4 regions of the Streptomyces sp. NPDC048639 genome follow, and region 2 is predicted to be linked to each of the others. Evidence: riboswitches for the same ligand, from Rfam matches in the RefSeq annotation. Region 2 holds a riboswitch; each other region holds the start of a gene.
The links. Region 2 has a riboswitch for cobalamin ahead of ACGFNH_RS00290 (cobalamin biosynthesis protein). Riboswitches for the same ligand answer to the same signal wherever they lie in the genome.
Positions count from the first base shown of each region.

Region 1: another riboswitch for cobalamin. It lies ahead of ACGFNH_RS26345 (ABC transporter substrate-binding protein); the one in region 2 lies ahead of ACGFNH_RS00290 (cobalamin biosynthesis protein).
Region 3: another riboswitch for cobalamin. It lies ahead of ACGFNH_RS10500 (ribonucleoside-diphosphate reductase subunit alpha); the one in region 2 lies ahead of ACGFNH_RS00290 (cobalamin biosynthesis protein).
Region 4: another riboswitch for cobalamin. It lies ahead of ACGFNH_RS26190 ((2Fe-2S) ferredoxin domain-containing protein); the one in region 2 lies ahead of ACGFNH_RS00290 (cobalamin biosynthesis protein).

Region 1 covers NZ_JBICVP010000010.1:92,468-100,027, reverse strand. The annotation lists gene ACGFNH_RS26370 (hypothetical protein) at 1-1,100, opposite strand, end outside; gene ACGFNH_RS26365 (hypothetical protein) at 1,618-1,938, shown strand; gene ACGFNH_RS26360 (DUF1295 domain-containing protein) at 1,935-2,822, shown strand; gene ACGFNH_RS26355 (ABC transporter ATP-binding protein) at 2,872-3,657, opposite strand; gene ACGFNH_RS26350 (FecCD family ABC transporter permease) at 3,654-4,718, opposite strand; gene ACGFNH_RS26345 (ABC transporter substrate-binding protein) at 4,772-5,812, opposite strand; cobalamin riboswitch at 5,863-5,989, opposite strand; gene ACGFNH_RS26340 ((2Fe-2S)-binding protein) at 6,325-7,032, shown strand; gene ACGFNH_RS26335 (acyltransferase family protein) at 7,058-7,560, opposite strand, start outside.
Region 2 covers NZ_JBICVP010000001.1:51,994-59,553, forward strand. The annotation lists gene ACGFNH_RS00270 (alpha/beta hydrolase) at 97-1,224, opposite strand; gene ACGFNH_RS00275 (class II aldolase/adducin family protein) at 1,439-2,110, opposite strand; gene ACGFNH_RS00280 (anion permease) at 2,313-3,596, shown strand; gene ACGFNH_RS00285 (hypothetical protein) at 3,650-3,889, shown strand; cobalamin riboswitch at 4,099-4,231, shown strand; gene ACGFNH_RS00290 (cobalamin biosynthesis protein) at 4,374-5,459, shown strand; gene ACGFNH_RS00295 (cobyric acid synthase) at 5,456-7,000, shown strand; gene ACGFNH_RS00300 (hypothetical protein) at 7,174-7,311, shown strand; gene ACGFNH_RS00305 (putative cobaltochelatase) at 7,308-7,560, shown strand, end outside.
Region 3 covers NZ_JBICVP010000003.1:495,224-502,783, forward strand. The annotation lists gene ACGFNH_RS10475 (carbon starvation CstA family protein) at 1-1,045, shown strand, start outside; gene ACGFNH_RS10480 (YbdD/YjiX family protein) at 1,042-1,248, shown strand; gene ACGFNH_RS10485 (TetR/AcrR family transcriptional regulator) at 1,438-2,034, opposite strand; partial or broken gene ACGFNH_RS10490 (DMT family transporter) at 2,177-3,025, shown strand; gene ACGFNH_RS10495 (GNAT family N-acetyltransferase) at 3,132-3,662, shown strand; cobalamin riboswitch at 3,946-4,076, shown strand; gene ACGFNH_RS10500 (ribonucleoside-diphosphate reductase subunit alpha) at 4,220-6,667, shown strand; gene ACGFNH_RS10505 (ribonucleotide-diphosphate reductase subunit beta) at 6,667-7,560, shown strand, end outside.
Region 4 covers NZ_JBICVP010000010.1:52,883-60,442, reverse strand. The annotation lists gene ACGFNH_RS26200 (lytic polysaccharide monooxygenase) at 61-1,017, shown strand; gene ACGFNH_RS26195 (hypothetical protein) at 1,070-1,300, opposite strand; gene ACGFNH_RS26190 ((2Fe-2S) ferredoxin domain-containing protein) at 1,460-1,846, opposite strand; cobalamin riboswitch at 2,161-2,288, opposite strand; gene ACGFNH_RS26185 (low affinity iron permease family protein) at 2,505-2,873, opposite strand; gene ACGFNH_RS26180 (hypothetical protein) at 3,576-4,238, shown strand; gene ACGFNH_RS26175 (hypothetical protein) at 4,736-4,942, shown strand; gene ACGFNH_RS26170 (VOC family protein) at 4,944-5,381, shown strand; gene ACGFNH_RS26165 (SDR family oxidoreductase) at 5,593-6,447, opposite strand; gene ACGFNH_RS26160 (helix-turn-helix transcriptional regulator) at 6,575-7,426, opposite strand.

The DNA.
Region 1 (7,560 bases), on a different contig from region 2:
TCGGTGCCCGGGACCGCCGCGATGGCATTCAGCCGGAGCGACTGCTTCGAGCCGGACTTGATCCCGTCGGTGTCCGGCAACTCCGACTGCGAAATCCCTTCGCAGTCGCCGTCGGAGGTGCGGTACCGACTGGCGCTGAGGACGGTCCCGCGCTCACCGTCGCGGACCGCGTCGCCGCGATCGGCACAGGCGCCCGTCGCGTTCGGCAGCTCGGTCCAGCTGGTGCCGTTCCAGCGCAGCCGGATGTCCTGCTCCGGCGGGTCGGGTTCGTCGTCCTCACTGACGGAGGTGAGCTTGCCGTAGGCGCGTATGTCGTCCTTCGCCGGAGCGAGGACCTGGGTGAGGTAGGCCGTTTGCTCGGGTGCCGGCGCTGTGTAGTGGTACTCCGGCGTCGGGATCAGCTTCCAGGCGCGGCCGTCCCAGTGGACGGTGGCGGGCTGGTTGTTCGTCCCCTCCGAGGCGTCCTCGTCCTGCGGGGCGCGGGAGCCGACCGCCCACAGGTCGTCGGGCGCGACGCCGTCGAGCGCACTGACGGAGACGGGGAGGGTCAGGACGGTCCAGCGGGTGCCGTCCCAGTGGTGGGCCCCGGTCCGGCCGTCGAGCACCCAGATGTCGTCCGGGGCGAAGGCCCTGACATCGGCGGGCCGGAGGCCGCCGGGCAGCCCGGGCAGTGCAGTCCAGCGCGTGCCGTTCCAGTGGGCCATCCGCGGCGCTTCGAGATTCTTCCCGCTCGCTGTGAGCAGGAAGCCGCCCGAGTCCACCGTGTCGAAGCGTGCCTCGTGCACACTGCCGCCGAACGACTCCGGCAGGGGACGACGCTGCCAATCGGTGCCGTCGTAGTGCAGCAGGAAGCCGTCGCCGGCCGCGTAGCCTCCGGCGTCCCCGACGGCGCGAGTGGCATTGCCCACCACCCAGATGTCGTCGGCGGCGATTGCCGTCACGTCGGACATCCGAGCCGTCTCCGTGCCCTTGAAGACCTTGTCGTACGTCCAGGTCATGTCAGGGCTGATCATGGCGCGTACAGCCAGCACTGTGACGAACAGGAGCAGGAGCGCCACGAGCGCCACGTTGACCTTGACCATGCGTGACGCGTCGTACATGTTCCCACCTCGCTCCTCGTCCGCGGCCGCCTGCCCGGATCCTGCCTGGCCGGTGTGAGCCTGGACAGCTGTTTGACCGGATCGAGTCCGTGCTGTTTCCGGATCATGTACGGGACGCAGCGGTGCCCCGGGACGCCGATGCTCGAATCGGCACCGGCTGGGGCGAGTTGGCGATCCGGGCGGTACGCCGCGGCGCCCGGGTCCCGCTCCCTGGTCCTGGTGACCGAACAGCACGACTGGCGAGACGACGTATCGAGGAGGCGGGCTTCGCGAACGCGCCGATGTGCGGCTGTGCGACGACCGCGCGGGGCGGGGGCTCGTACGACGCGGTCGTGAGCGTCGAGATCGTCGAGGTGGTCGGCGCGGAGTTCCGGCCGGTGTGCTGCACGGCGCTGGGGCGGCCGCCTTGCTCCGGGCGACAGGGGCGCGATCCAGTCCATCAAGCTGCCGCACGACCGGATTCCGGCCCACGCGCGACACACACACGTGGATCCAGACATGCATCTCCCCCGGCGGGATGATTCCTTCCGTGCGTGCCATGGACGAGATCACCCGCCTCCACACCCGCCTGCGCCTCGCCCACCGCAACGCGTTCGGCCCGCACACCGCGCAGACGCCGAGGTTGCGGCGGGAGCGGTGCACCGAGCGGGGCGGCCGGGTGGACGGGCTGGGCTTCGACGCGACGTTCCGGCGGATGTGGAACCTCCATCTCGCCCATTCCCAGGCGGGGTTCGCGGCCGGCCACCTCGACGTCGAACGGATCCTGTTCACCGGAGGGGACGCCGAGGACGCCGGGTGCGCCGCCGCCGCGACGACCGGGGAGGGCGATGCCCGGTGAACGCCTTCGACTCGGGATTCGCCTGGAGTGCCTTCGCACTCAACCTGGCGGTGGCCGCGGGCGCGGCCTTCGCCGTCCTCCTCGTCACCTTCGCGGTGGCGCTCCGCGTGCGGATGCACCGGATCGTCGACATCGCCTGGGGCCTGGCCTTCGCCGCGATCGCCGTGGCCTCGTACGGCATGTCGGCGGGGTACGGCGACGACGGCCGGCGGCTGCTCGTCACCCTCCTCACCGTGGTGTGGGGGTTGCGGCTGGCCGGGTACCTCGCCCGCCGCGGGCGCGGACACGGCGAGGACCCGCGCTACGAGAGGCTGCTGGGCAAGGCACCGGGAAACCGCACCTGGTACGCGTTCCGCATCGTGTACCTCGTGCAGGGCGTCCTCGTCTGGCTGGTGTCCCTGCCGGTCCAGGCAGCGGTGTACGAGACCGGCCCGATGAGCGTCCTCGCGTGGCTGGGGACCGCCGTGTGGCTGCTCGGGCTCACCTTCGAGACGGTCGGCGACCACCAACTGGCCCGGTTCAAGGCCGACCCGGCGAACCGCGGCCGTCTCATGGACTACGGCCTGTGGGCCTGGACCCGGCACCCGAACTACTTCGGTGACTTCTGCGTGTGGTGGGGCATCTTCCTCATCGTCTGCGATGCGCCCGCGGCGGCCGCGGCGACGGTCATCGGTCCGTTGGTCATGTCCTTCCTGCTGATCGGCGGCAGCGGCAAGGCGCTGCTGGAACGCCATATGGCGGAGCGGCCCGGCTACGCCGCCTACCGGGCCGGGACGAGCGGGTTCTTCCCCCGGCCGCCACGCGGCCCACGGGAGGAGCGAGGTCCTCGCCGCGATGACGGCGGCGGTCGCGGCCCGGACGGACAGTCCGGGCACTCCGGGTAGCCCGCGCAGTCCGGTGGCCGGGGGCGACTCCCTCCCCGCACCTCGCCTCCTACCGACCGCAGTTGCCGGGAAGAAACGTCACATGAGGCGCGCCGGTCCGCGGATGCACCGCCACCTCGCCCTCCACGCCGTACACGGTTCTCAGCAGTTCCGGGGTGAGGACCTCGGCGGGCGGGCCGGATGCGGCGACCTCTCCTTCGCGCAGGACGTACAGCCGATCGCAGTAGTACGCGGCGAGGTTGAGGTCGTGGAGTGCCACGAGCACCGTGGCGGGCAGTTGCCGCAGGACGCCGAGGACCTCGAGCTGGTGGCGTATGTCGAGGTGGTTGGTCGGTTCGTCGAGGACGAGCAGGGAGGGCTGCTGGGCGAGGGCGCGGGCGATGAGCACGCGCCGCCGTTCGCCTCCGGAGAGCCGGTCGAAGGGGCGGTCGGCGAAGTCGATGGCGTCCACGGAGGCGAGGGCCGTCTCGATCAGCCGGGCGTCCTCCGCGGTGTCCCCGGCGAGCAGGCGCTTGTGGGGGGTGCGGCCCATGGCGACGACCTCCCGCGTCGTGAGGTCGATGTCCCCGCCCCCCTCCTGCACCACGGCGGCCATGGTGCGGGCGAGTCGGCGTACGGGCAGGGACCAGGCGTCGGATCCGTCGACGCGTACGCACCCGGCCCGGGGGCGCAGGACGCGGTAGACGGCGCGCAGGAGGCTGGACTTGCCGCTGCCGTTGGGGCCGACGAGGCCGATGACTTCGCCGGGCCGGGCGGTCAGTGAGACGTCCTGGACCAGAGGGTGGGCCCCGGCGGTGAGCGTGACGCCGTCGACGGCGAGTTCGGATGCGGTCATGCCACTCCCCGCTCGGTCCCGCGCCGGGCGTCCCGGCGCATCAGCCACAGGAAGAACGGGCCGCCGCAGAGCGCCGTCAGCACACCGGCGGGGATCTCCATCGGTGCGGCGATCGTGCGCGCCGCGATGTCGGCCCAGATCAGGAAGACCGCTCCGGCAAGTGCGGCCGTGGGCAGGACCCGCCGGTGGTCGCCGCCGACGACCAGGCGCACGATGTGCGGCATGATCAGTCCCACGAAGCCGATCGGCCCGGCCGCGGCCACCAGGACTCCGGTGACGAGGGACAGCAGGACGAACATCCGCACACGGAACCGGGCCACGTCGAGCCCCATCGTCGTGGCGGCCTCCTCCCCCGACAGCAGCAGATTGAGCGACCGGGACTGGACGAGCAGAACACCGATGCCCAGCACGAGGGCGGCGGCGGGCAGCCACAGCGTCTCCCACCGGACGCCGCCGAGGCCGCCGAGGGTCCAGGCGAGGATCTCGCGGGCCTGGTTGCCCCGGTCGGCGGTCAGCAGCAGCAGGTTCATCACCGCGGTGAGGACCGCGGCGACCGCCACCCCGGACAGGACGAGCCTGACCGGGGTGATGCGGCCGCCGGCGCGGGCGGTGACGTACACCAGCAGCAGGGTGAGCAGGGCCCCTGCGAAGGCGGCGGCCGACAGGGACACCGGCCCGAGGACGCTCAGGCCGAAGACGATCACCACGACGGCGCCGAGCGAGGCTCCCGAGGAGACCCCCAGCAGATACGGCTCCGCGAGCGGGTTGCGGACCAGTGCCTGCATCGCGGTGCCCACCACGGCGAGCCCCGCGCCCGTCACGGCCCCGAGCAGCACGCGGGGTGCCCGCACGGTCAGGACGATCGTCTCGCGCGCGGGGGACGCGACCGGGTCCGGCCAGTCCGCGCCGAGTGCGTGCGTCACGATGCGCCACACGTCGCCGGGCGGCACCTGTACCGAGCCGATGGCCATGCCCGCGGTGAGCGACAGCAGGAGCAGACCGCCGAGGACGGCGAGGGTCAGGGGGAACGCCCGCCCCCGTCCCCGGGGTTGACGACTCATCACCCGGGCGGCGGGGGGCACGGACTCGGTGGCGGCGGCGTGCGGCGGGGCGGTCACCGGAACCTCTCGGGGTGCAGCCCGCGCGCCAGATCCTGGACGGCGTACGGGGGACGGACACCGACCAGGGTCGAGGTCAGCGGCAGCACCACGAACCGCTTGTGCTTCACCGCGGGGACGTCGGCGAGAGCGGGCTGGGAGAGCAGGAACTTCTTTTTCTGCTCGATGCTTCCGGAACCCGCGTAGTCGTAGAGGGCGATGACCTCCGGCTTGCGGTCCACGACCTGCTCCCAGGACACGTCCCCGAAGACGTCGTCGAGGTCGTCGAAGACATTGCGGCCTCCGGCCAGGCGGATGATCTCGGTGCCCAGTCCCTTGCCGCCCGCGGTGAACGCCGCCTTGTCACCGCTGTCGTAGACGAACACGGGCACGGTGGCCGCCCCCTCGACCGCCCGCTCCGTCGTGTCGATACGCCGCTGGAGGCCGGATACCAGTGTCTCGGCGCGCTCCCGGACACCGAAGATCCTGCCGATGGTGCGGATCTCGGCGTATGTGTCCTTCATGGACAGCTTGTTCTTGCCGCAGTACTCGCGGTTGAGATACGTGGTGATGCCGGCGTCGCTGAACGCCGTGCGGGAGCGGCCCTCGTTCTCGGCGAACGCGCTGCCGTAACCGCCGTAGACGAAGTCCGGTTCCGCCTCCAGAACGTTCTCGAAGGACGGTTCCTTCTTCGCCAGTTGGGGGACGGCCGCGAAGTCCTTCCGGTACTGGGGCAGGACGGCCGAGTCGGGGAACGCGGTGCCCACCATCCGGTCCTTCAGACCGAGAGCGAGCATCAGCTCCGCGGGGTGCTGGTGGATGGTGACCACCCTGGACGGCGGCTTCCGATACGTCGTCCGCGTGCCGCAGTTGTCGATGGTGACCGGGAAGCCCTTCGCCGCCGGTGCGGGCGCCTTCCGGTCGGTGCCGTCCTGCGGGGCGCCGCAGGCGGCCAGCAGTATCGCGGACAGAGTGAGGGCCGCGGACACGGCGCGCGCGGTGCGGCGCTGCGGACGGGCAGGGGAAGAGAACAGGGGACGGGACATGCCGTCGTACACGTAGAGCCTCCTGGGGAGTCCGCGCTCCTCGGAACGGGCCCGCGACAGGGCAGTGTCCTGACTCCCGGATCAGCGTTTCCCCCGGCCTTCCCGCGCTGCGCGCAGTGGCCGTGTGCAAGGGGTCCACTCCCCGGTCACAGTGGCGGGACCGTGCCGGAATCGCACCGGCTTCCTGTTCCCGTCGCGGTGGTGACCAGGCGATATTACGTTCCCTTGAGGGGGAGGTGAAAGGGCGCACGTCCGGTGGCTCCGCCGGGGCGTACCCGCCACCGTGCCGATGGGCACCGCCCGTTGTCGTGATGTGGCCGGTGACACGGGGCGGGGCCTGGCGGGCGCCTCGCGGTCCCTGCGATGCTGCGATCCGGCCCGCGACCGCGGGGCGGGAAGCGGGAGCGTTTCCGGCGGACGGGAGACGGAGCACCGATCGTGCGCGACCAGGACGGCCGGATCACCGGGCACGGCCCCGGCGACGGCCCGCACCCCCTCCCTGAACCGGAACTCGCCCTCCGCCCATGACGACCACCGACGCACTCGCCCGGTCCTCCGCCATCGGCCCGTACTTCGCCGTGTCGTGCGGGCCGCGGTCCGACACCGCTCGTTTCCGGCCACTCACCGATCTCTACCAGGACACGGCTGCGTTGGCGGACTACGTGGCGGCCGTGGGGCAGCGGCTCGGCACGGGCCCCGACCGGGTGGCCGCCTCCACGCTGCACATCGGAACTGCCGCACGCCTGTGGTCGATCGCCCTCGCCACCGCCGCCCTCACCGGCAGGGTGCCGGACCTGGCACCCGAGCGGCTGCGGTGGCGGACGCCCGAGTCCGGTCCGATCGATCTCTGGCTGCCGGAGGCTTCGGCGCTCACCGGAGGTGACGTGCCCGACGGCCTGCACGAGACCGTCCTGGTCCGCAACCTGCTACCGCTGGGCGACGCGCTACGACGGCAGTTCGGGCTGTCGGCGCGCATCCTGCCCGGCAACGCGGCCTCCGCGCTGATCGGCGCCGTACGCGTGCTGGACGCCCACGTCCCCGATGCCCCGCACCCGCCGCTGCCGGTCGCCGTCGCTCTGCTGGGACGGGACCCCCTCGCGAGCGCCGGTGATCTCACCGTCACCCCGTTCACGTACCGGCGCCGGAGCTGCTGTCTCTACTACCGGGTCGACGGGCGCGGGCTGTGCGGGGACTGTGTGCTGCACCGCAGGGAGGCCGGCCGCCGCGGATGACGCCGCGCCCGGCCGGCCCGAACGGTCAACGCCGCGAGGCGAGTTCGGTGGCGTCCCGTTTGAAGGCCCACTCCATCCTCGGCTCCATCGAGAAGCGGAAGACGCGCCGGACGGGTGGGGTGCAGAGCGCCGTGATCACGGCGGCGGCGATGACGGTGACCGTGATCTCGCCCTCGGGGGTGTGAAGCCACGGCAGGTCGTACCAGTTCCAGAAGCGCGATCCCTTGGCGAGGAAGCCGTGCAGCAGGTAGCCGTAGAGGGTGCCTGCTCCCAGGGCGGTGAACCACATGCGCCGCTTGGGCACCCAGGTGAGGAAGCAGGCGACCAGCACCATGGAGCAGCCGAAGAGGGCCACGGTCATGACCGCGCCGCTCCAGGCGGGGGCGCCCAGTTCCTGCGCGCTGTCGCGCCGGTAGAACCAGACGGCGTTCATCCGGGGGGCCGCCCAGTAGGCGACGGCCAGGGCCATGGCGAACACCGGCAGGGACAGCGTCCTGACTTCCTTGCGGCGCAGGACCTGCAGATGCT
Region 2 (7,560 bases):
CGTCCTTGGCGACGGACGGCACGAGCGAGGCGCGGGTCTCCGTCGAGCGGGACCGGATGCTCCGGCGAGCGTGACTCCCCCCTCGGTCGAGCGGGACTACATCAGGGGCGTCAGGAAGCGCCGGAGCGACTCCTCGTAGTCCTCCCGGTCGGCGTTCCACGAGGACGCGTGCGGGGCGTGCTCGACGGTGTGGAGCGTGACGAGGTCGGGCCGGGCATCCGCGAGTGCCTGCGACGGGCCCCAGGGGGCGATGCCGTCGTCCGGACCGTGCAGGATCAGCGTCGGCACGGTCATCCGGTCGGGGTCGGAGGATCCGGTGAGCGGCCCGCCGTCCAGTCCCGTACGCCCTTGTGCGGCGCGCACGGCCAGCGGGAGCAGCAGCCCCGGCGTGCCGTCGGCGGAGGCGAGCGCGCGTACGGTCGCCCGCCAGTCGAGGACCGGGGAGTCGAGCACCAGGCCCTTGATCCGGTTGCGCAGGGCGGACCGCGCCGCGGCGTGCAGGGCCATCGTGGCGCCCGTGGACCAGCCGTACAGCACGACGGTCTCGGCGCCGTACCGCACCGCGTAGCGGATCGCCGCGTCCAGGTCGCGCCACTCCGTGTCGCCGAGGTGGCTGATGCCGTCCGGGGAACGGGGCGCGCCGAGGTCGCCGCGGTAGGCGAGGTCGAGGACGGGGACGCCCTGCCCGTGCAGGAAGGGCAGGACGGTCATGGGGTGTTCGCGGGTGGTGCCGAGGCCGTGCACGGTGATGACCCAGGTGTCGCGGGCGCCGGGCACGAACCAGGCGGGCAGCGGGCCGAGTTCACCGGGCACATCGACATCGGCGTGGTCCAGGCCGAGCGCGTCGCGCGGGTTGCCGATGTGCACCTGGGGGGTGAGCCAGAGGCGCGCGCCCGGCTTCAGGGAGCCGTGGGTGACCCGCTCCAGGCGGCGTACGACGCAGTCGGGCGGGTGCGGGGCGGACTCCAGGACGGGCCCGACGACGGCGTGCGTTTCCCCTCCGGTCAGCCCGTACGTCCCCGGCCGCAGTGACGCCAGACTGCGGGTGAGGGTGACCCGGTCGCCGTCCACGGCGTGCACGGTGAGGGGCTGGTCGGCGGGCAACGGCCGGGTACGCGCCGGTTTGAGGGCAGCGTCACAGGCGTACCGTCCCGCCGCCACGGCGGCGGCTCCGGCACCGAGCACGGTGGTGGCGGCCGCGGCCGCCGCTGAACGCAGGCGCATCCGTCCCAGTGTGGTCGGCCGGGGGTCGGGCGGCCAGTGGGATGGCACCGTCCGGGAGTGGCGGTGCGGGCACGGCCTCGGGGAGGGGAGCCGACCGGCGGCACGGTCGCGGCGGAACGAGCCGGCGGCCGTGGCACCCGGTCGGCCCTTCGGACGGTCGTCACCGCCCGGCCCCCGTTGGCCGTCGCCGCTCGACCCCGGTCGTCGCCGCCGCTCAGCCGCCGCCGCAGGGCTGGCCGTATCCCCGGAGCTTCTCCCCCGCCTCCGCCAGCCGTTCCGGCGACAGCAGGCTGGGCTCGCGCCCCGGCACGCCGTTCGCTGCGAGCCAGACCCGGCACATCCACTCCAGATGCGCGGTGCGGTCGTACGCCTCGTCCAGGCTCGCGCCGTACGCCACGGTGCCGTGGTTCTGCAACAGACAGGCGCTGCGGTCACGGAGAGCGTGCAGCATGTTCTCGGCCAATTCCTCGCTGCCGTAGAGCGCATAGGGGGCGACGCGCACCGCTCCGCCGAGGGTCGCCGTCAGATAGTGGATGGGCGGCAGCTCGGGGACGAGCGTGGAGACGGCCGTGGCGTGGACGGCGTGGGTGTGGACGACGGCCTCCGCCGCCGTGGTGCGGTAGACGGCGAGGTGCATGGGCAGTTCGCTGGTGGGCTTCAGCTCGCCGAGGATCTGGTGCCCGGAGAGGTCGACGGCTACCGCGTCGTGGGCGGCCAGCCGTTCGTACGGGACCCCGGTCGGGGTGACGAGCACGATGTCCCCGACGCGTACCGAGACGTTCCCCGACGTGCCGACCACCAGGCCGTCGGCGACGGTGCGACGGGCCGTGGCGACCAGGTCGGCCCAGGCCTCGTTGAGCGGTGTCGGCCGTTCCAGCGATTCCATGCATTCACCTCGATGTCAGTGAGCTGTTTCACAGTGTTGGGCGGGACGGCCGTCACCTGGGAGGCTGATTCTCCGCACATTCGGCCGAGAACCGACCACCGCTGCACAGCAGCACTCCAACGCCGCGTTCAGTTCATCTTCCGTTCACTCGCCATCCCTACGGTCGCCGTGCCACTGACCATCGAGCTGATTGCCTGGGTGAATGGAACACATCACGCTTCTCATCGGGATCGTGATCATCACGGCCTTGGTGTTCGACTTTACGAACGGCTTCCACGACACAGCCAACGCCATGGCCACGACCATCTCCACCGGGGCTATGCGGCCCAAGACTGCGGTGGCGATGTCGGCGGCCCTCAACCTCGTCGGCGCGTTCCTCTCGGTCGAGGTCGCGGCCACGATCTCCAAAGGCATCATCGACGAATCCGGCATTCGACCCGAAGTCATCTTCGCGGGTCTGGTGGGTGCCATCGTCTGGAATCTGCTGACCTGGCTCGCCGGACTCCCGTCCAGTTCCTCGCACGCTCTGTTCGGCGGCATCATCGGCGCGACCGTGGCCTCGGTCGGCTTCGACGCCGTCCACGGCGACGAGGTCGTCATGAAGGTCCTCATCCCGGCCGTCGCCGCTCCGATCGTGGCCGGTGTCGCCACGCTGCTGGCGACCCGCCTGACCTACCGGGCCGCCCGCAAGGCCGACCCCGACGCCACCGCCAAGGGCTACCGCGCCGGCCAGATCGCCTCGGCCGCGCTCGTCTCCCTGGCCCACGGCACGAACGACGCGCAGAAGACCATGGGTGTGATGACCCTGGCGCTGATCACCGGTGGGGTGATCGCCCCGGACGCCGACCCGCCGATGTGGGTCATCGTCTCGGCCGGACTCGCCATCGCGCTCGGCACGTACCTGGGCGGCTGGCGGATCATCCGCACCATGGGCAAGGGCCTGACGGACATTCAGCCGCCGCAGGGCTTCGCCGCCCAGACCGGCGCCGCGGTCACCATCCTCGCCTCCTCCCACCTCGGCTTCGCCCTCTCCACCACCCAGGTCTGCTCCGGTGCGGTCATGGGTTCCGGCCTCGGCCGCAAGGGCGGCGTGGTGCGCTGGTCCACGGCCGGCCGGATGTTCGTCGCCTGGGGCCTGACGCTCCCGGCCGCGGGCCTGGTCGGCGCGGCGGCGGCGCTGCTCGCCGAGCGCGGCCCCATCGGGATCACCGCCGTGGCCGTCCTGGCGCTGCTCGCCTGCGGGGCGATCTGGGTCGCCTCCCGGCGCCGGCCGGTCGACCACACCAATGTCAACGACGCCGAGATCCCGGAGGAGCCGGTCGGCGTCATCACCGCCGCCATGCGGTCCGTCGCCCCGCCCCCGCTGGGCGGTTCCGGCTCGGGTTCCGGCTCGGGCACGGCGGACCAGTCGGAGAAGTCCGGGACGGGCGAGGGCGGCAAGGTCGCCGAGCCCCGGTCGTCCAGCGGCTCCAAGGTTTCGGTCTGAGCGCCGGCCCGGTCCGGCACGCGAGTCGACAGCAGTAAGAAGGAAGCATCCGCATGGAAATCGACTGGGCAGCACTCGGCCAGGTCTTCGGCGTCAGCCTGCTGGTCACCGTCGGCATCGTGGGCGTGTTCACGCTCGGCATCGTCGGCAGTTCCCGGAGGACGGAGACGCAGCCGGACGGCACGGTCGCGGCGACCGGTTCTCCGAGCCCGCAGGCGCGCATCGGCGCGTACCTCTGCTACGCGCTGTGCGCGGCCGCGGTCGCCTACGGCCTGTATCTGATCGTCGCCTGACGGCACATCCGCCCTGGGAGGCGGTACACCGGTCACCCCTCGCGGCCCGGGAACGGCACAGCCGTTCCCGGGCCGCGCTCGTACGGCGGTCCTTGTGTGCTGCGCTGTGTTCGTACGACCTGCCCCTGCGGCAGTCATCTCGCAGGTCACGAGCAAGTTGACGGCTGTTCGCGGGCCGTGGTGGACTGCCGGGGCCAAACGGCGGCAGGAGAGGAAGCCGGTGCGAATCCGGCGCGGTCCCGCCACTGTCACCGGGGAGCGCTCCCCCACCCCAGAAGTCACGGCCCGCAGCGGCGGGTTGGAAGGCCCGGGGGAAGCGCCGATCCGGGAGCCAGGAGACTCTCACCGCCGGTCACGTCGAGCCAGGGCGCGGACCCTGAGTGAGGACATGTCGCCATGCCCGGCCGCCGTCGTACGCCCAGAGCCCCCGTGCCGCCTTTCCGCCGCGCCCGTTCCCTCCGAGGCATGACGGCGTCCTGATCCGATGCGTGCCGAACACGCCTCCTTCGTGTACGGCGCCGCACTGGGCTTCGCCGCCGACCTGGTCGCGGGCGACCCCCGGCGCGCCCATCCCGTAGCCGCCTTCGGGCGTGCCGCGTCCGCCGCCGAGCGCCGCCTGTGGCACGACCACCGCGGATACGGCGCCCTGTACGCGGTGGTGTGCGCGGGCGGTGCCGCGGCCGCCGCGGCCGGGCTCTCGCATGCCGTGCGCCGCTCCCCCGCCGCGGCCGTCGCCCTGACCGCCGCGGCGACCTGGTCGGTGCTGGGCGGCACTTCGCTCCGCCGTGAAGCGAGGGCCGTCGGCGGCGCCCTGGCGGCGGGCGACGTGGACCTGGCGCGCGAGCGCCTGCCGCATCTGTGCGGCCGTGACCCGCAGGGCCTGGACGAGCGGCAGATCGCGCGGGCCGTCGTGGAGTCGGTCGCCGAGAACACCTCGGACGCGGTCGTGGGCGCCCTGGTGTGGGGTGCCGCGGTGGGCGTGCCCGGCCTCGTGGGCTTCCGTGCGGTCAACACCCTTGATGCGATGGTCGGTCACAGGTCGCCCCGCCATGTCCGGTTCGGCTGGGCGGCGGCCCGCCTCGACGACGTCGTGGGCTTCCCCGGCTCGCGGCTCACCGCGGCGCTCGCGGTCCTGGCGGGGCCGGACCCGCGCGGCGCCTGGCGCGTGCTGCGCCGGGACGCCCGCAGTCACCCGAGCCCCAACGCGGGCCCGGTGGAAGCGGCGTTCGCCGGAGCCCTGGGCGTACGGCTCGGCGGAACCCTGGCGTACGGCGGGCGCGTGGAGCACCGGCCCGTGCTGGGCGAGGGCAACCGCCCCGTGGAGGTGGCGGACATCGAGCGGGCCGTACGGCTCTCCCGGCGCGTGAACGCCCTCGCGCTCGTGGCGTGCGCGGGCGCGCGCCTGGTGTGGGGAGCGCTGTGCGCGCGGCAGGACCGGTCGGGGCGTACGGCGGGTCCTGCACGTACGACGTTGCAGCGCGGCCGGCGGACGGGCCGGCCCGGGCTGACGGCAGGCGCCGGACGGCTGGGCGCAGGGATCCGGGGAAACACCGGGAAGGGGTCGGCATGACGCGGGCACGGGGCGGGGGCCTGCTGGTCGCCGGGACGACATCGGACGCGGGCAAGAGCGTCGTCACGGCGGGCATCTGCCGGTGGCTGGCACGCAAGGGGGTCTCCGTCGCCCCCTTCAAGGCGCAGAACATGTCGCTGAACTCCTTTGTGACACGCCAGGGGGCGGAGATCGGGCGCGCCCAGGCGATGCAGGCCGCGGCCGCCCGCGTCGAGCCGACGGCCCTCATGAACCCCGTCCTGCTCAAGCCCGGCAGCGACCGCAGCAGCCAAGTCGTCCTGCTCGGCAGGCCGGTGGGCGAGATGAGCGCCAGCCGCTACCACGGGGGGCGCCAGGAGGAACTGCTCGGGACGGTCGTGGCGTGCCTGGAGGAACTGAGGGGCACGTATGACGCGGTGATCTGCGAGGGGGCCGGGAGCCCGGCCGAGATCAATCTGCGCCGCACCGACATCGTCAACATGGGCCTGGCGCGGGCGGCTCATCTGCCGGTGGTCGTGGTCGGCGACATCGACCGGGGCGGCGTCTTCGCGTCGTTCTTCGGTACGACGGCGCTGCTCGGCCCTGAGGACCAGCGCCTCGTCGCCGGCTATCTGGTCAACAAGTTCCGCGGCGACGTACGGCTGCTGGAGCCCGGCCTCGAGATGCTGCACGGGCTCACCGGGCGGCGCAGCCTCGGCGTGCTGCCCTACGCCCACGGCCTCGGTATCGACGAGGAGGACGGCCTGCGGGTGTCTCTGCGCGGCACGGTCCGCGAATCCGTGGTCGCACCGCCGCACGGCGAGGACATCCTGCGCGTGGCGGTCGCCGCCGTGCCGCTGATGTCCAATTTCACGGACGTCGATGCCCTGGCCGCCGAACCGGGCGTGGTGGTGCGGTTCGTGGACCGCGCGGAGGAGCTTGCCGACGCCGACCTCGTCGTGCTCCCGGGCACCCGCGGCACGGTGCGCGCCCTGGCGTGGCTGCGGGAGCGCGGCATCGCCGCCGCCGTGGCCCGGCGGGCCGCGGAGGGCCGGCCGGTGCTGGGCATCTGCGGCGGCTTCCAGATGCTCGGCGAGCGCATCGAGGACGAGGTCGAGTCGCGGGCAGGGACGGTCGACGGGCTCGGCCTGCTGCCCGTACGCGTGCGCTTCGCCGCCGAGAAGACCCTCGCGCGGCCGGTGGGCGAGGCGCTGGGCGAGCCGGTCGAGGGCTACGAGATCCACCACGGCGTCGCCGAAGTCCTCGGCGGCGACGGGCCGTTCTTCACCGACGGGCGGGGGCGTGCGCTGGACGGCTGCCGTGCCGGGTCGGTCCGGGGCACGCATTGGCACGGGTCGCTGGAGAGCGACGGGTTCCGCCGCGCGTTTCTGCGGTGGGTGGCGGAGGCTTCGGGGCGGCGCTTCGTACCGGCTCCGGACACCTCGTTCGGGATGCTGCGGGAGGAGCAGCTCGACCGACTGGGCGATCTGATCGAGGAACACGCGGACACCGGTGCGCTGCTGCGGCTGATCGAGGACGGTGTGCCGCCGGGGCTGCCGTTCGTTCCGCCGGGGGCGCCATGAGGTGGCGGGGCGAGGCGGCCCACTGCATGGGCGGCACGAGGGGCGGCTGGACCCGCACCACCACGGGCGCGCGACACGCCGCCGCCCGCCGGGCCCCGGCGGACAACTGCCGCTCCCCGGGCGGCACGAGGGTGCTTCGGGGTGTGGCGAACGAACAAGGAGGCCGGTGCACCGTGAGCGAGACCGAGGCGGGAAGCACGGCACGTACGGTGCCCGCGCGCCGGCCGGCGTCACCGGCCCCGGTGACGCCGGCGCGGCTCCGCGCGATCCAACTGCAGCCCGAGGGCGATCTGGAGGGCCATCAAGCATGACCACTCGTACCACCGTCACCGATCCCGCAGTCGCGGATCGCTCCGCCGTGCCCCACTATCCGTTCACGGCGATCGTGGGGATGGCCGACCTGCGGCTCGGTCTGCTGCTGAACGCGGTCTCCCCGGCCGTCGGCGGCGTCCTGGTCCGCGGCGAGAAGGGCACGGCGAAGAGCACCGCGGTGCGGGCTCTGGCCGCCCTCATGCCGCCGGTCGGGGTCGTGCCGGGCTGCCGGTTCTCCTGCGACCCCG
Region 3 (7,560 bases), on a different contig from region 2:
GGCGATGATCACGGCCTGCATCATCGACCCGGGTCTGTTCTTCGCGGTCAACTCCCCTGCGGGCGTGATCGGTTCGACGGTCGAGTCCGCCTCGCAGGCCGTGGCCGGGATCGGGTTCACCATCTCGCCCGAGGAACTCGCCGCGGCCGCCAAGTCGGTGGACGAGGCGAGTCTGCTGTCCCGTACGGGCGGCGCTCCGACCTTCGCCCTGGGCATGTCGGAGATCTTCTCCTCGGTCGTGGGCGGCGCGGGGCTCAAGGCCTTCTGGTACCACTTCGCGATCATGTTCGAGGCGCTGTTCATCCTCACCACGGTGGACGCGGGCACCCGGGTCGGGCGCTTCATGCTCCAGGACATGCTGGGCAACGTCTACAAGCCCTTCCGCCAGGTGAGCTGGAAGCCGGGCGTCTGGATCGCCAGCGCGGTCGTCGTCGGCGGCTGGGGCTACTTCCTGTGGGTCGGCGTCCACGACCCGCTGGGCGGCATCAACCAGCTCTTCCCGCTCTTCGGTATCGCCAACCAGCTGCTGGCCGCGGTCGCCCTGGCCGTCTGCACCACGCTGCTGATCAAGTCCGGACGCCTCAAGTGGGCCTGGGTGACGGCGGTTCCGCTGGTGTGGGACGTGGCGGTCACGCTCACCGCGAGCTGGCAGAAGGTCTTCTCCGAGGACCCGAAGATCGGCTTCTTCAAGCAGGTGAGCGTCAACCAGGACGCCATCGACGCCGGGAAGGTCCTGCCACCCGCCAAGAACATGGACGACATGCACACGATCGTCACCAACGCCACGGTCGACGGTGTGCTCGCCGCCCTGTTCGCGCTCCTCATCATCGTGGTGATCGCCGACGCGGCCCGGGTCTGCTACAAGGCGATCCGCAACCCGCAGAGCGCGCAGCTCCAGGAGGTGCCGCACGAGGAGTCGAAGATCGTCGCCCCCGCCGGGCTGTTCGCCACCAAGGCGGAGAAGGCGGAGCTGGTCGCGGCCGGAGTCGGAGCCGGGGACGGCGAGGCGGAGGGCAGCGACCGTACGGCGGAGCCCCGGCCATGAGCACCGCGGCCGGTATCCGCAGGGCGGCGTCGAGGTTCCGCTGGTTCTGGCGCGAGGCGTCGGGCGAGGCCACGTACGACCGGTACGTGGCGCACGCCCGGGCACACGATCCCGAGGCGAAGGTGCTCAGCCGCAGGGAGTTCGAGCGGCAGCGCACCGACGCGCGGGAGGCGGACCCCCGGGACGGCTTCCGCTGCTGCTGAGCGCCGGCCGACCGGCGACACCGCCGGACGCACGGGCCGTCGCCCCCTTCACCAGGGGGCGGCGGCCCGCCGCCGTTCACGGGGTGGCCGTTCACCCCGGGCACGTGGCCGCCGTGCGCACGGGTGCGCGCGAGGGCTTCGCCCGCCCGCGGCACGGGTCAGGCGCGGATCAGTCGCGGATCAGGCGGATCAGTCGCGGGCCTCGGCGAGGAGCCCCGCGGCGACGGTGCGCGCCTGGTCGGTGGGGTGCCGTACGGTCCCCAGGGCGTGGAGCACGGTGGCGCCCTCGTGCAGGATCATCAGCCGCTCGGCGAGCGGTGAGGGGTCCAAGACCCCGGCCGCGGCGGCGAGTTCGGTGAGATAGCCGAGCATCCACTCCTTCTGGGCGGCGATGACCCGGCGCGCGGGATGGCCGGCGTCGGGCAGTTCGGCGGCCGCGTTGGCGAAGCCGCAGCCCCGCGGATTCTCGGTCCGCATCCACTCCCCCAGCGCGTCGAAGGTCGCCAGCAGGCGGTCGCCGGGCGCGCCCTCGGGAACGGTGTCCACCCGGTCGGTCAGCCGCTCGCGCCAGCGGCGGTCGCGGGCTTCGAGGTAGGCGACGACGAGGGCGTCCTTCGAGCCGAAGCGGTCGTAGAGGGTCTTCTTGGTCACCCCTGCCTCGGCGGCGATGGTGTCGACGCCGACGGCGTGGATGCCGCGCCCGTAGAAGAGCTTCGACGCGGCGTCCAGGATGCGCCGCGCGCCCGGGGTGAGCCGCTCCGGGCCGGTGCGGGCGGTGTCCGGCATGGCCTGCCTCCTCGGGGTCCGCCTTGACAGTAAACCGATCTGTTTAGTCTACTGGACGCATCGGAAGTAAACCGATCTGTTTACCTCGGTCCATGGTCCGCCCGTCGGGCCGGGCGCACCGACTGGTGAAGGAGGCGGCCTTATGACGCGGGAGACGGGCGTACGGGACGCACTCGCCGCAGCGGGGTTCGTGGTGATGTGGAGTTCCGGCTTCGTCGGGGGCCGGCTCGGTACGGCGGAGGCGTCCACGCCGACGGTGCTGATGTGGCGCTTCGTGGTGGCCGGGGCCCTGCTGGGCGCCTGGTGGCTGACCGTACGGCGGCGGCGCCTGCCGCTCCGTGACGTGGCCGTCCAGACGGTCGTCGGCCTGCTGTCGCAGGGCGTCTATCTCTTCACGGTCGTCTCGGCCATCGACCTCGGCGTGGCCCTGGGGACCGGCGCGCTGGTGGCCGCGCTGCAGCCGCTCGCCGCCGCCGGTCTGGCCGGCCCGCTCCTCGGCGAACGCGTCACCCGCCGCCAGTGGGCGGGGCTCACCCTCGGGCTCGCCGGTGTGTTGCTCGTGGTCCGGGGCGACCTGGCGAGCGCCTCGTCCACACCGGCATGGGCCTACGCGCTCCCCTTCGCCGGGATGCTGGGCCTGGTCGCGGCGACGGTGGTGGAACGCCGGGCGGGCAGCTCGCTGCCGCTCGCGGACGCGCTGCCGTTGCAGGTCGCGACCAGCGCCGTGCTGTTCACCGGTATCGCGCTCGGTACGGGCGCCACCTCCCCACCCGCGACCTCCGGCTTCTGGACGGCGATCGCGTGGGTCGTCGTGCTGTCGACGCTGGGCGGATACGGCTTCTACTGGCTGGTGCTGCGGCGCGGCAGCGTCACTCGGGTCTCCAGCCTGCTCTACCTCACCCCGCCCACGACGATGCTGTGGGGCTTCGCGATGTTCGGGGAGACGCTGGGCCCGGTCGCGGCGGCGGGCATGGCCGTCAGCGCGGTGGCGGTGGCCGTGGTGCACGCGCCCAGGTCCGTACGGCCGCCCGCGGCCCCCTCCGCCCGCGCCGATACTCCGGTGACGGAGGACGGAGAACTGCTGCAGACTGGCGTACATGGACGTCAGGATCCGTGCCGCCCACCCGGAGGAGTACGCGCCCCTCGGGGAGATCACGGCCCGGGCCTATCTCGCGGACGGACTGCTCGACTTCGGGGACGACGATCCGTACCTGGAGCATCTGCGGGACGTCGGGAGCCGGGCCGAGCACACCCGGGTGCTGGTCGCGGTGGACAGCGGGAGCGGTGAACTGCTCGGCGGGGTGGCCTTCGTGGCCCCCGGCAGCCGGTACGCGAACGTGGCCCGCCCCGGCGAGGGCGAGTTCCGCATGCTCGCCGTCGCGCCGTCGGCACGCCGCCGCGGAGCCGCCGAGAAGCTCGTACGGGCCTGCATCGGCCTCGCGCGGGAGCAGGGCCTGGACCGGATGGTGCTCTCCAGTCACGAGCGGATGCGGACCGCCCACCGGCTGTACGAGCGGCTGGGGTTCGTACGTGCGCCGGAGCGGGACTGGTCGCCCCTACCGGACCTCGGCCCGCTGTGGGTCTTCACCTCGGAGCTGGGGCCGCAGAGCGGGTCGGCACCGAGCTGAGCCCAGGGGGCGCGCCGCGACCGGGCGGTGCGCATCGCGGGCCGCGAAGTGGTGCGGCGCGGCGACGAGTTGCGGAGCCGCCCCGGAGTGAGAAGTCTCACCGCCCCTCCCGTACGCCTCTCAGGGGGCCGGATCCAGCCGGTGCGGCGCGCCCGCCCGGAGGCGGCCCGAAGCCGCTCCACGCCCGGATCCCGGGCTCCACGGGCCCCTGCTCAACCCGCCCACCACCGCGATCCTTTGAGCGCACGACACAACATGTGGGGGTGCATGCGCACGGCACCACTAGATGTATGCTCGTCCCCGTTGCCGCAGCAGGGGAATCCGGTGGGAATCCGGAACTGTCCCGCAACGGTCTGGATATGCGCATGTGCGCCCGTCCGAGTCCGAAAACCTGCCGGCGACGCCCGGCTCGACCGAACCGGGCCATGACACGTCCGGGCCTCGTGGGTTGGGCCTGCGGGACGACGCGCTGTGCTGCGCCCTGACGGGGGGTGGGTTCCGTGCGCGCCCGCGGGCACACCGTCCCTCGCGGCCCCAGCCGAGCGAGGGAGAACCACGTGACCGTCGCGCCCGCAGACCCTGCGTCACGCGAGTACGTACCGGAGTCCGCCACCGTCGCGGAGACCACCGCGCCCGTGGACCGGGGTACGTCCGTGGACGGCGCCGACGCCCCCGGCGCCGCGCTGCTGCGCACCCTGACCGACCTCACCGCCGACCTGCCCGCGGCCGATGCCGGCCGGGTCGCCGCCGCCGCCCTCCGGGGCCGTCACGCGGGTTCGGACGAGGCCGAGTTGCGGGAGTTGGCCACCGAGGCGGCGGCCGGTCTCATCTCCGAGGACCCCGAGTACTCCCGGCTCGCGGCGCGCCTGCTCACCCGGGCCATCGCCGACGAGGCCGCGGGCCAAGGCGCCGTCTCCTTCTCCACCTCGGTCGCCACCGGCCACCGCGAGGGCCTGATCGCCGACGGGACCGCGGAGTTCGTCCGCGCCCACGCCGCCCGTCTCGACGCCCTCGTCGATGCCGCGCTCGTCGGCGGGGCCGACGACCGGTTCGGCTACTTCGGCCTGCGCACCCTGCACAGCCGCTATCTGCTGCGCCACCCCATCACCCGTCAGGTCATCGAGACCCCGCAGCACTTCATGCTGCGCGTGGCCTGCGGGCTGGCGGAGGACGGCACCGAGCGCGCAATCGGCGAGGTGGCCGCGCTGTACGGCCTGATGAGCCGGCTGGACTACCTCCCCAGCTCCCCCACGCTCTTCAACTCCGGCACCCGCCACCCGCAGATGTCCTCCTGCTATCTGCTGGACTCCCCGCTGGACGAGCTGGACTCGATCTACGACCGCTACCACCAGGTCGCCCGGCTCTCGAAGCACGCGGGCGGCATCGGGCTCCCGTACAGCCGTATCCGGTCCCGGGGTTCGCTGATCCGCGGCACCAACGGGCATTCCAACGGCATCGTGCCGTTCCTGCGCACCCTCGACGCTTCCGTGGCCGCGGTCAACCAGGGCGGCCGGCGCAAGGGCGCGGCCTGTGTCTACCTGGAGACCTGGCACGCGGATATCGAGGAGTTCCTCGAACTGCGCGACAACACCGGCGAGGAGGCCCGCCGCACCCACAACCTCAACCTGGCGCACTGGATCCCCGACGAGTTCATGCGCCGCGTCGAGGCGGACGAGCCGTGGTCGCTGTTCTCCCCCTCCGAGGTGCCGGACCTGGTCGACCTGTGGGGCGAGGAGTTCGACGCCGCCTACCGCAAGGCAGAGTCCGAGGGCCGCTACGCCAAGCAGGTCCCGGCCCGCCAGATCTACTCCCGGATGATGCGCACCCTCGCCCAGACCGGGAACGGCTGGATGACGTTCAAGGACGCCGCCAACCGCACGGCCAACCAGACCGCCGAGCCCGGCCGCGTCGTCCACTCCTCCAACCTCTGCACCGAGATCCTGGAGGTCACCGACGACGGGGAGACGGCCGTCTGCAACCTGGGCTCGGTCAACCTCGCCGCCCACCTGGGCGATGACGGCGTGATGGACTGGGAGCGGCTGGACGCCACCGTCCGTACCGCCGTGACCTTCCTCGACCGGGTCGTGGACATCAACTTCTACCCGACCTCCCAGGCCGCGGCGTCCAACCGGCGCTGGCGGCCGGTCGGTCTGGGCGTGATGGGCCTTCAGGACGTCCTCTTCCGGCTGGGACTGGCCTTCGACTCCCCCGAGGCCGCCGCGCTCTCCACCCGGATCGCCGAGCGGATCATGCTGGCCGCTTACGAGTCGTCCTGCGACCTGGCCGAGCGGCATGGCCCGCACCCGGCCTGGTCCTCCACCCGCGCCGCACGCGGCGTCCTGCACCCCGACCACTTCGGGGTGGAGCCGCAGTGGAGCGAGCGCTGGGAGGCGCTGCGCACCCGTATCTCCCGTACGGGCATGCGCAATTCGCTGCTGTTGGCCATCGCGCCGACGGCCACGATCGCCTCGATCGCGGGCGTGTACGAGTGCATCGAGCCGCAGGTGTCGAACCTGTTCAAGCGCGAGACGCTCTCCGGCGAGTTCCTCCAGGTCAACTCCTACCTGGTGGACGAGCTCAAACGGCTCGGCGTGTGGGACGCCCAGACCCGGGAGGCGCTGCGCGAGTCCAACGGCTCGGTGCAGGACCTCGCGTGGATCCCCCAGGACGTACGGCACCTGTACCGCACGGCGTGGGAAATCCCGCAGCGGGCGCTGATCGACATGGCCGCGGCCCGCACCCCGTACCTCGACCAGAGCCAGTCGCTGAACCTCTTCATGGCCTCCCCCACCATCGGCAAGCTCAGCTCGATGTACGCCTATGCGTGGAAGAAGGGCCTGAAGACGACGTACTACCTCCGGTCCCGTCCGGCGACGCGGATCGCCCAGTCCGCGCGCGCCGCCACGGCCGCGAGCGCACCCATCCCGGCCCAGCAGGCCGCCGCCGCCGACGAGGCCGTCGCCTGCTCCCTGGAGAACCCCGAGTCCTGCGAGGCCTGCCAGTAATGACGTCCCCGACCACCGAGACCGCACAGAGCAAGAACCTGCTCGACCCGGGCTTCGAACTGACGCTGCGTCCGATGCGCTACCCGGACTTCTACGAGCGCTACCACGACGCGATCAAGAACACCTGGACCGTGGAGGAGGTCGACCTCCACTCCGACGTGGCCGACCTCGCCAAGCTGTCGCCGGGCGAGCAGCACATGATCGGGCGTCTGGTCGCCTTCTTCGCGACCGGCGACTCGATCGTCGCCAACAACCTGGTCCTCACCCTCTACAAGCACATCAACTCCCCCGAGGCGCGGCTGTATCTGTCCCGCCAGCTCTTCGAGGAGGCCGTGCACGTCCAGTTCTATCTGACTCTGCTGGACACCTATCTGCCCGATCACGACGACCGGGTGGCCGCCTTCGCCGCCGTCGAGAACATCCCCTCCATCCGTGAGAAGGCCCAGTTCTGCTTCCGCTGGATGGACTCGGTGGAGGAGATGGACCGGCTGCGGACGAAGGAGGACCGGCGCCGCTTCCTGCTCAACCTGATCTGCTTCGCCGCCTGCATCGAGGGCCTGTTCTTCTACGGGGCGTTCGCCTACGTGTACTGGTTCCGCTCGCGGGGTCTGCTGCACGGCCTGGCCACCGGCACCAACTGGGTGTTCCGCGACGAGTCGATGCATATGGACTTCGCCTTCTCCGTCGTGGACACCGTCCGCCAGGAGGAGCCGGACCTCTTCGACGAGGACATGGGCAAGCAGGTCACGGCCATGCTGGAGGAGGCCGTGGAGGCGGAGCTGCAGTTCGCCCGCGACCTGTGCGGGGACGGCATGCCGGGGATGAACACCGACTCCATGCGCGAGTACCTGCAGTGCGTCGCCGACCAGCGGCTGCGGCGGCTGGGCCTGCCC
Region 4 (7,560 bases), on a different contig from region 2:
GGACCGTACTTGTCGGCAGGCGGTGGTCGCCGCCGAGCCGCTCGAGGAGGTCGCACACGGATGTCCGCTCATCGCGCCATGGCCACAGCCGCGCTCATCGGCAGCACGCCGGTGCTCCTTCTCGCGGTCGGCGCCGGACCCGCCTGGGCGCACGGTGCCCCGACCGATCCGGTCAGCCGGGTGGCCGCATGCGGCAGGGAGGGCGGCTCCGCCGGTTCGGCCGCGTGTACGGCGGCTGCCCGCGCGAGCGGTGGAGGCGCGGCCTTCAAGGAGTGGGACAACCTGCGCGTTCCCAATGTGGCCGGGCGGGATCGCCGGATGATCCCGGACGGAAAGCTGTGCAGCGCGGGCATCGACGCGTACAAGGGCCTCGACCTTCCGCGCGCGGACTGGCCCGCCGGCAGATTCAAGGCCGGGACGCCCTTCACCATGACCTACGCGTCGACCATCCCCCACGAAGGCACGTTCAGCGTCTACCTCACCAAGTCCGGCTACGACCCGAAGAAGCCCCTGACATGGGACGACCTGGACGCCAAGCCGTTCCTCACCGCCAAGGACCCGGTGCTGCGCGACGGCGCCTACCGTCTTCGGGGCGAGCTGCCCGCCGGACGCACCGGGCGGCACCTCATGTACACGGTGTGGCGCAACACCGGTACACCGGACACGTACTACTCGTGCTCCGACGTCCTCCTCACCGGCGGCAGTTCGGGCGCGGGCGCGGACAGCGGTGCGGGCGCTGAGGCGGGGCGCGGCGCGGGAGCGTCGGGCAAGGACGGGCAGGAGCAGAAGAAGGAGAAGCAGCGGAAGAAGCAGGACGGCGCCACCGCGCGGCCCACGACGGAGGAACCGTCGGACCCACCCGCCCCGTCCGGGAGCGAACCGGCGGCGCGGCCCGCGTCCGCCACGGACGACGCCGGTGGCGTACCCGTCCTGCCGATCGCGGTCGCGGCGGCCGCGGCTCTCGCCGCCGCCGGCGCGGCGGGCGCCTACTCCCGGCAGCGGCGGCGCTCCCGCTGAACCGGTGCCGGAATCGGCCCACTCGGCGGCGACCCGCTCGGCGGGGCCGCGCTCAGCGGCGACCCGCTCGATTGCGGGGATGCTGCCGGGCCATGCGTTCGTTGCCGTGCTTGTATGCGCCGGTCCAACGCGCCATGACCAACTGCGGGTCGCCCGAGGCGACTTCGTCCAGGAACATCCGGGCGCGCGAGCCGCGCAGGGTGGCCGCGACCGCACGGCGGTGGGTCACCACGACGGTTCCGTCCGCCCGCTCGTCGTACGCGAGTCCTGATGGCCTCGGCATACGGCCCTCCCCCTCCCGGTACACGGCCCCGCGGCCGACGTCACCCGGCCGCAACGGTCGCACCGCCCGTGCGCACCGGCAACGGAATATCGGCCGGCCGGTCGTCGCGAGTGGCGGCGTCCGCGGCACCGCATGTGCGCACGGACCGCCCGCGGAAGGTCAGTTGGCTTCGGTGGGCGGCACGGCCGGAGTGCGGCGCGGCGGCGGGAAGGTGTACAGCTCGAGGATGTCGGGCTGCGCCGCGATACCGGGGCCGCCGGCCCGGACCCAGGCGACGATGTCCTCGGTCGCGGCATCGTCGTTGACCAGGCCGAGCCAGACGGGCCGGGCACCTGCGGCGCGGGCCGCGGCCGAGGGCTGCACGACGATCACGTTGGCCCGTTCGCAGACGTCCAGGCACTCGGAGACCCGTACGGGCGCCGCCTCGGCAAGGCGGGCGGCTTGCTCCGCGTGGTCGACACCGGTGACCTTGGGGCTGCCGCAGCAGCAGTCCCGGCAGACGACGATCCGGCACGGCGCCGGAGCGGCGGACGACGGCTCCTGGATCGCAGACGGCTCTGCGACCGGCGACCGCTCCGCGGTCCGCGACGGCTGCGCGAGCGTTGATGGCTGCGCGAGCGTTGATGGCTGCGCGAGCGTTGATGGCTGCGCGAGCGTTGATGGCTGCGCGAGCGTTACCGGCTCGGCGACCGTTACCGACTCGGCGACCGTTACCGACTCGGCGACCGTTGCCGACTCCGCGAGCGCTGACGGCTCCGCGACGGGCGAGGGTTCCGCGACCATGGATTCTTGCGTGGGCATTCCGACCCGACCTCCTCCTGGGGAGATCCGCCCCAGCTCCTTCGAGGAGGCGACCGCGTGAGTCTCCTGGCTCTCGGTTCGTTGCTCGTCCCGGCCTTCCCACCCGCACGCGGGTCGTGGCCTGTTCGGGATCCGCTCGCCGATCACAGTGGCGGGACCGCGCCGGATTCACACCGGCTTCCTCGTTCCGCCGTCGCCCTGTTCGCCCGCCATCATCGCAGAGGACATCGCGTCGCTCGACGGGGCACCGGACCTCCGGTCGTACAGGATCCGGGTAACGGGTCGTTCGGATACGGCAGTCCCCGGCCGCCGCCGGTCGCACACCGGCCGGGGCGTGCCGTACGACGCGGCCCACGCGGGCGAGCGGCACCAAGGGGGTGGCACATGGCCGAAGGCGTTCGCCTCAGAGTTCCTCCTCGATGCGAATGACCCGCTCGAGGTCGTCCTGAGCCTTGTGGGACGTGCCCTCGCGCTGTTCCAGGAGGGCGGCAGCGATGCTGTCGAGCTTGCGCTGGACGGCGCTCTCGGCACGCATCTCGGAGTTCTTCAGGAGGGCCAGCAGGAGGAGGGTGACTGCGGTCATGATGTCCCCGACCAGGATCTGCGTGGCGAGCGAGGCTCCGGCGGCGTGGACGGCGATGAACAGCGCGACCAGGGCGAGGCAGAGACCGTAGAACAGTGGCGAGGCGGTGAGGTGGGACGCCGCCTGGGCCAGTCGCTCGAAGCGGCCCCGCCCGTCCCGGGACCGCTCGGCGGGATGTTGCATCGTCATGACCTGCGCCTGTCCCAGCGCCGTCGGTACAAACCGGCCACGGTCGCACCGGTGCCGACCGCGGGGCGCCGAACAGTGAGCCCGCCCCGTCGGACCCCCTCAATAAGGCCGCGATCAACCGCCCGGTCGGACCCCACTTCGTGGGCGACTTCCCTCCCCGCCCACTGCGGACGAATCCACTCAAACCACCTCGGACCACTTCGGGCCTCCGTCAGTCGCCGTTCTCCCAGCGGCAGCCGCCACGACCGACCGCCACAGGCCCCCTCCACGCCCCCCTCGCGCACCACCGACAGCGGCCACTCGAACTGCCTCACCGCAGTCCGGTGAACGCCCCGCCCACAACACCCCGGCCGTCAACACCCAGCCCTCAACACCTCACCCCATGGAGAAGAAGAGCCGGGGTCACGGTCTTTTGCATGACGCTTTGCCCGCAGTTCTTCATTCCTGACGAATCGCCCGCAGCAGTGTTCGAGCCCGGATTCTTCGGCGGCGAAAGCTCTGCCGGGAACACCATCCGCGCCCGGGCCGGCCCGGAAACAGAACGGCCCAACCGCCGGTTTCGGATTCTCCCATTCCGGGGACGGTGTCCGATCATCGCTGTGTTTGCCCCCTGCGCCACGCCGGCGCGCGACGCGACAGCCGAGGGAGACCATGGGTTGGAAAGTCACACGTCGGGCGGCCATGTCAGCTGCGGTCGCGGGAGTGATCGCCGCATTCCTGGGAGCTCCCCCACCGGCCGACGCCGGAACGCGGACCGGGACCACGACGCCGTTCGAGACTGCGAAGCAGGTCAGCTCGCAGACACCACAACCACCCCGCCTCCCGCGAGATTTCCGCGGGAAGGGAAAGTGGGTGGTCCGGGATCTGGGTATCACGGTCCCGTTCACGTGGGAGGGAAAGAACGGCGACAGTCAAATGGTCGCGGGAGGACCGGAGTACCCGATCTGGTTCACGAACCTGATCTATCGCAACACGCTCTACACCCTTACCTATAAGTGGCCCGGTCTGAACGAACATCCCTGCTCACGGATCCCGGGCTTCAGTCTGGAAACGCTGAACGAGGGGTTCAAGAACGCGCGGTTCGTCGGGAAGGAGATCCTGCAGCGGAATCCGCAGCGGCAGGTGAATCACTGGAGGGTGGGCGTCGTCCTGCCGAAGCTACCTCCCGGAAAGTTCCTGCGTTTCCCACTCGCGCTCGGCGATATCTACGTCGATCAACAGAATCGCGGCACGTTCTGGCAGGTGCTGCAGTTCGGTGTCCAGAATCTCTACGACCCCGAGTTGGACGAGTGGCTGGTCATGGATTCGTTCGAGCACAGGCCCGGAAGGGTCACGCTTCCGCAGCGGTGCCAGCCGCCGGGGTGATTGAGCGCCGGCGTCACGCAGGCAGCGGGCGGCCTTGAGGAGTTGGGAGCCTCCACGCCGTTTTCGGCCTGGTGGCGAGGCCGGGGACCCGAAGGGCGGCTGGAATCGGTCTCGGCGCACGCGGCCGCGAGGGTCAGCAGGCCCGGCATCCGGCGCGCGGCCGAGCGCCTTACTCCGGCAGCACACCGGGCAGGGCCTCGGCCGGCACTGCGTACACGGTCGCCGGGGCGCCGGTCCGGGCAGCCAGCCAGGCGGAGGGCTTCCGTGATCCGCTTGAGCTCGAGTCCGTCGACGCCGGTCGGCTCGGCGATGTCCCGGCCCAGTTGGGCGGCGTGCAGTTCGCCGCGGCCGGCGAGGATCAGCAGCGCGTCGGCTGCCGCGATCCGCTCTGCCACGGAACCGCAGCACCCGCTCGGTCGGCGCCTCGACGGTCACACCCTCATCCGTTCCACGGATCCAGGAACGAATCCGTCCGCAATATGCGGAAGGCTGAACCCATGACCGACCAGACCTGGAACCTCCACCTCCGAAACCGGCCGCTCGCCTGCCACCGGACCAACGGGCTGCGCCGGCACGCCGAACGTCCTCCGGCAGCGCCCGTGCTGCACATCCACCGCGAGCAGACCCACCATCCGGCCGAGGCGTGCCTGCCCCTCGACCACCACCGGCACACCCACCAGCAGACCCGGCAGGAGGCGAGCTGACATGGCCCGCGACATCCAGATCACTTTCGACTGCGCCGACCCGGCCGGGTTGTCCGCGTTCTGGGCCGAGGCGCTCGGCTACCAACTGCAGGATCCGCCCGAGGGCTTCGAGTCGTGGGAGCAGGCCCTCGATGCGATGGGCGTGCCGCCCGAGAAGCGCAACGACGCCTCAGCGGTGGTCGACCCCGAAGGCTCCGGGCCGCGGCTGTTCTTCCAGCGGGTGCCCGAGGGCAAGCAGGCCAAGAACCGCGTGCACCTCGATGTGCGAGGCGCCCCCGGGCTCGAGGGCGACGCGCGGATGGCCGCCCTGGAGGCGGAAGCCGAGCGGCTCGTCTCCCGCGGCGCCACCTGGCTCCAGCGCCACGAGCCCGCTCCCCCGCTCGGCGCCGGTCACATCGTGATGGCCGACCCCGAGGGAAACGAGTTCTGCCTCGACTGATCAGCCGCACGGCGGCGCCGGCGACATCAGCGCGGTCCGGACCGGGTTTCCCAGACGGTCCGGACCGGTTTCCCTCGCCCTCCGGACCGGGCTTCCCCGGGCCACGGGTGCTCAGGGGGTGGTGACGCGGCGGCCGCGACCATCCCCGCGGCCGGACACCACATTGCACGCACCGCACCCTTCTCTGGTCCGCACGGCGATCCAACGATGCCTAGCAGGCATGCGGCACTGTGCGGTCGCCTCCCGGAACGTGAAGGAACTCGTGGGCTCCACGCAGTCGCGTGCACACGCGGCTCTGTGTGGCGCGGCCGTCGAGGCGGACGTCGAGGGCCCCGGGCAGTAGGGAGTCGGCTCGCCGCCGGGCGGGCAGTCGAGAGACATCGAGCCCGTCGCGTTGGGCGATGAGAACGCCGAGGTCGTGACGGCTGATGGCATCCGCTCCGGCGAGGTGGAACATCCCCGCCTCGTCGGACATGGCGAGTTCTCGCAATGCGGCGGCCAGGTCTTCGACATGCACCGGGCAACGGATGACGTCGGTGAACAGACCACCGTCGTGCGGGTCTGCAGCCAGGGCGTGGACCATACGCTCGTGCACGGATCGGCCGTGCCCGATGATCAATGAGGTGCGTACGACGGCAGCGGCGGGCTCCAGGAGCCGTACAGCGGTCTCGGCGGCGGCCTTTGCCGCGCCGTACGGGGTCACCGGGTCAGGCAGGCAGGTCTCGTCGTATTGGATCCGGGAACCGGAGAACACCGCGTCGCTGGAGACATGGACCAGACGACAACCGTATTTGGTCGCGGCCATCGCCGCGCGGATCGAACCGTCAGCGGTGACCGCCCAGTCGCTCATTCCGCTGGTTGCGTTGATGACAGCGACGGGGGCGATCGCGGCCAGCATCTCGTCGATGTGCCCCGGGACGCGCAGCTCGAGCCGGTGCCACGAGGCTCCGGCAATGTTGCCGGGACGGGAGCGGTATGTCGCAGCCGTCTCCCAGCCCACAGCCACCGCCTGGCGCACCAGTTCGGTCCCCAGGAACCCGCTGCCGCCCATGATCAGGATCTTCATGGCGCCCTACTGTATGGACCCCGGTTCGGCTCGGGCACCGCTTGGCCGAGCATCAGCGAAGCACGGTCGGCACCGACCGCGACCATCCGCGCGGCCGGACTCCATCTCAGGCACCGAAAGAAACCGCCTAGCGGTCCTCCAGCGCGCTCCGGCTCTGCCGCCACGTCGCTCCCAGGGTGCCCAGCAGGGCGAGTCTGTCGGCGCTCCGGCTTCCCGGTTCCGCGTGGTAGATCACGACTTGCCGGCCCGGCGTGCCCCGTACGTCGAAGGACTGGAAGTCCAGCGACAGACGGCCCACGTCGGGGTGGAGCAGTTCCTTGGCGCCATGGGTCTTGCCCCGGACGGTGTGGGAGCGCCACAGTCCGTTGAACTCCTCGCTCTCCCCGGTCAGTTCCTCTACGAGCTCGTTCAGGAGCCGGTGGTCCGGGTGCAGGCCGGTGGACTCCCGCAGCGCTGCCACCGTCGAGCGCGCCGCGTCCTCCCAGCGGGAGTGGAAGCCGCGCGCCGCCGGATCGAGAAACGTCATACGGGCGAGGTTGTCCGCCCGCCGGAAGGGCGAGAACAGCGCGGTGGCCAGGTCGTTGGCCGTCAGGATCTCCAGGGCCGGGTCGAGGACGAAGGCCGGGGTGTGCACCCAACTGTCCAGAAGGCGCCGCAGATCGGGGCTCACCGTCTCCGTCGGGCCGGACCGTGCGCCGTGGTCCGGGACGGCTCCCGCGAGCCGGAACAAATGGGCGCGGGTTTCCTCGTCCAGCCTCAGCGCCCTGCTGATCGCTTCGAGCATCTGGGGGGACGGGCGGCGCTCGCGTCCCTGCTCCAGGCGGGCGTAGTAGTCGGTGTTCATGCCGGCCAGGACGGCGACCTCCTCGCGCCGAAGCCCCGGCACGCGGCGTCGGCCGTACGAGGCGAGCCCGGCGTCGTCGGGGCGTACGCGCGCACGGTGGGCCCGCAGGAAATCTCCGAGATCGTTGCCGGTCATGCCCTCCAGACTAAGGATCTCCGCACGGGCGTGCCTGGGTGTGTGACGTCCGGTCTCATCCCGTCCTGGTCGCTCGTCCGCGTCCGCCGCAGACTCCTCCGGTGTAGCCCAGGACGACTGGTGCGGTGAGGTGT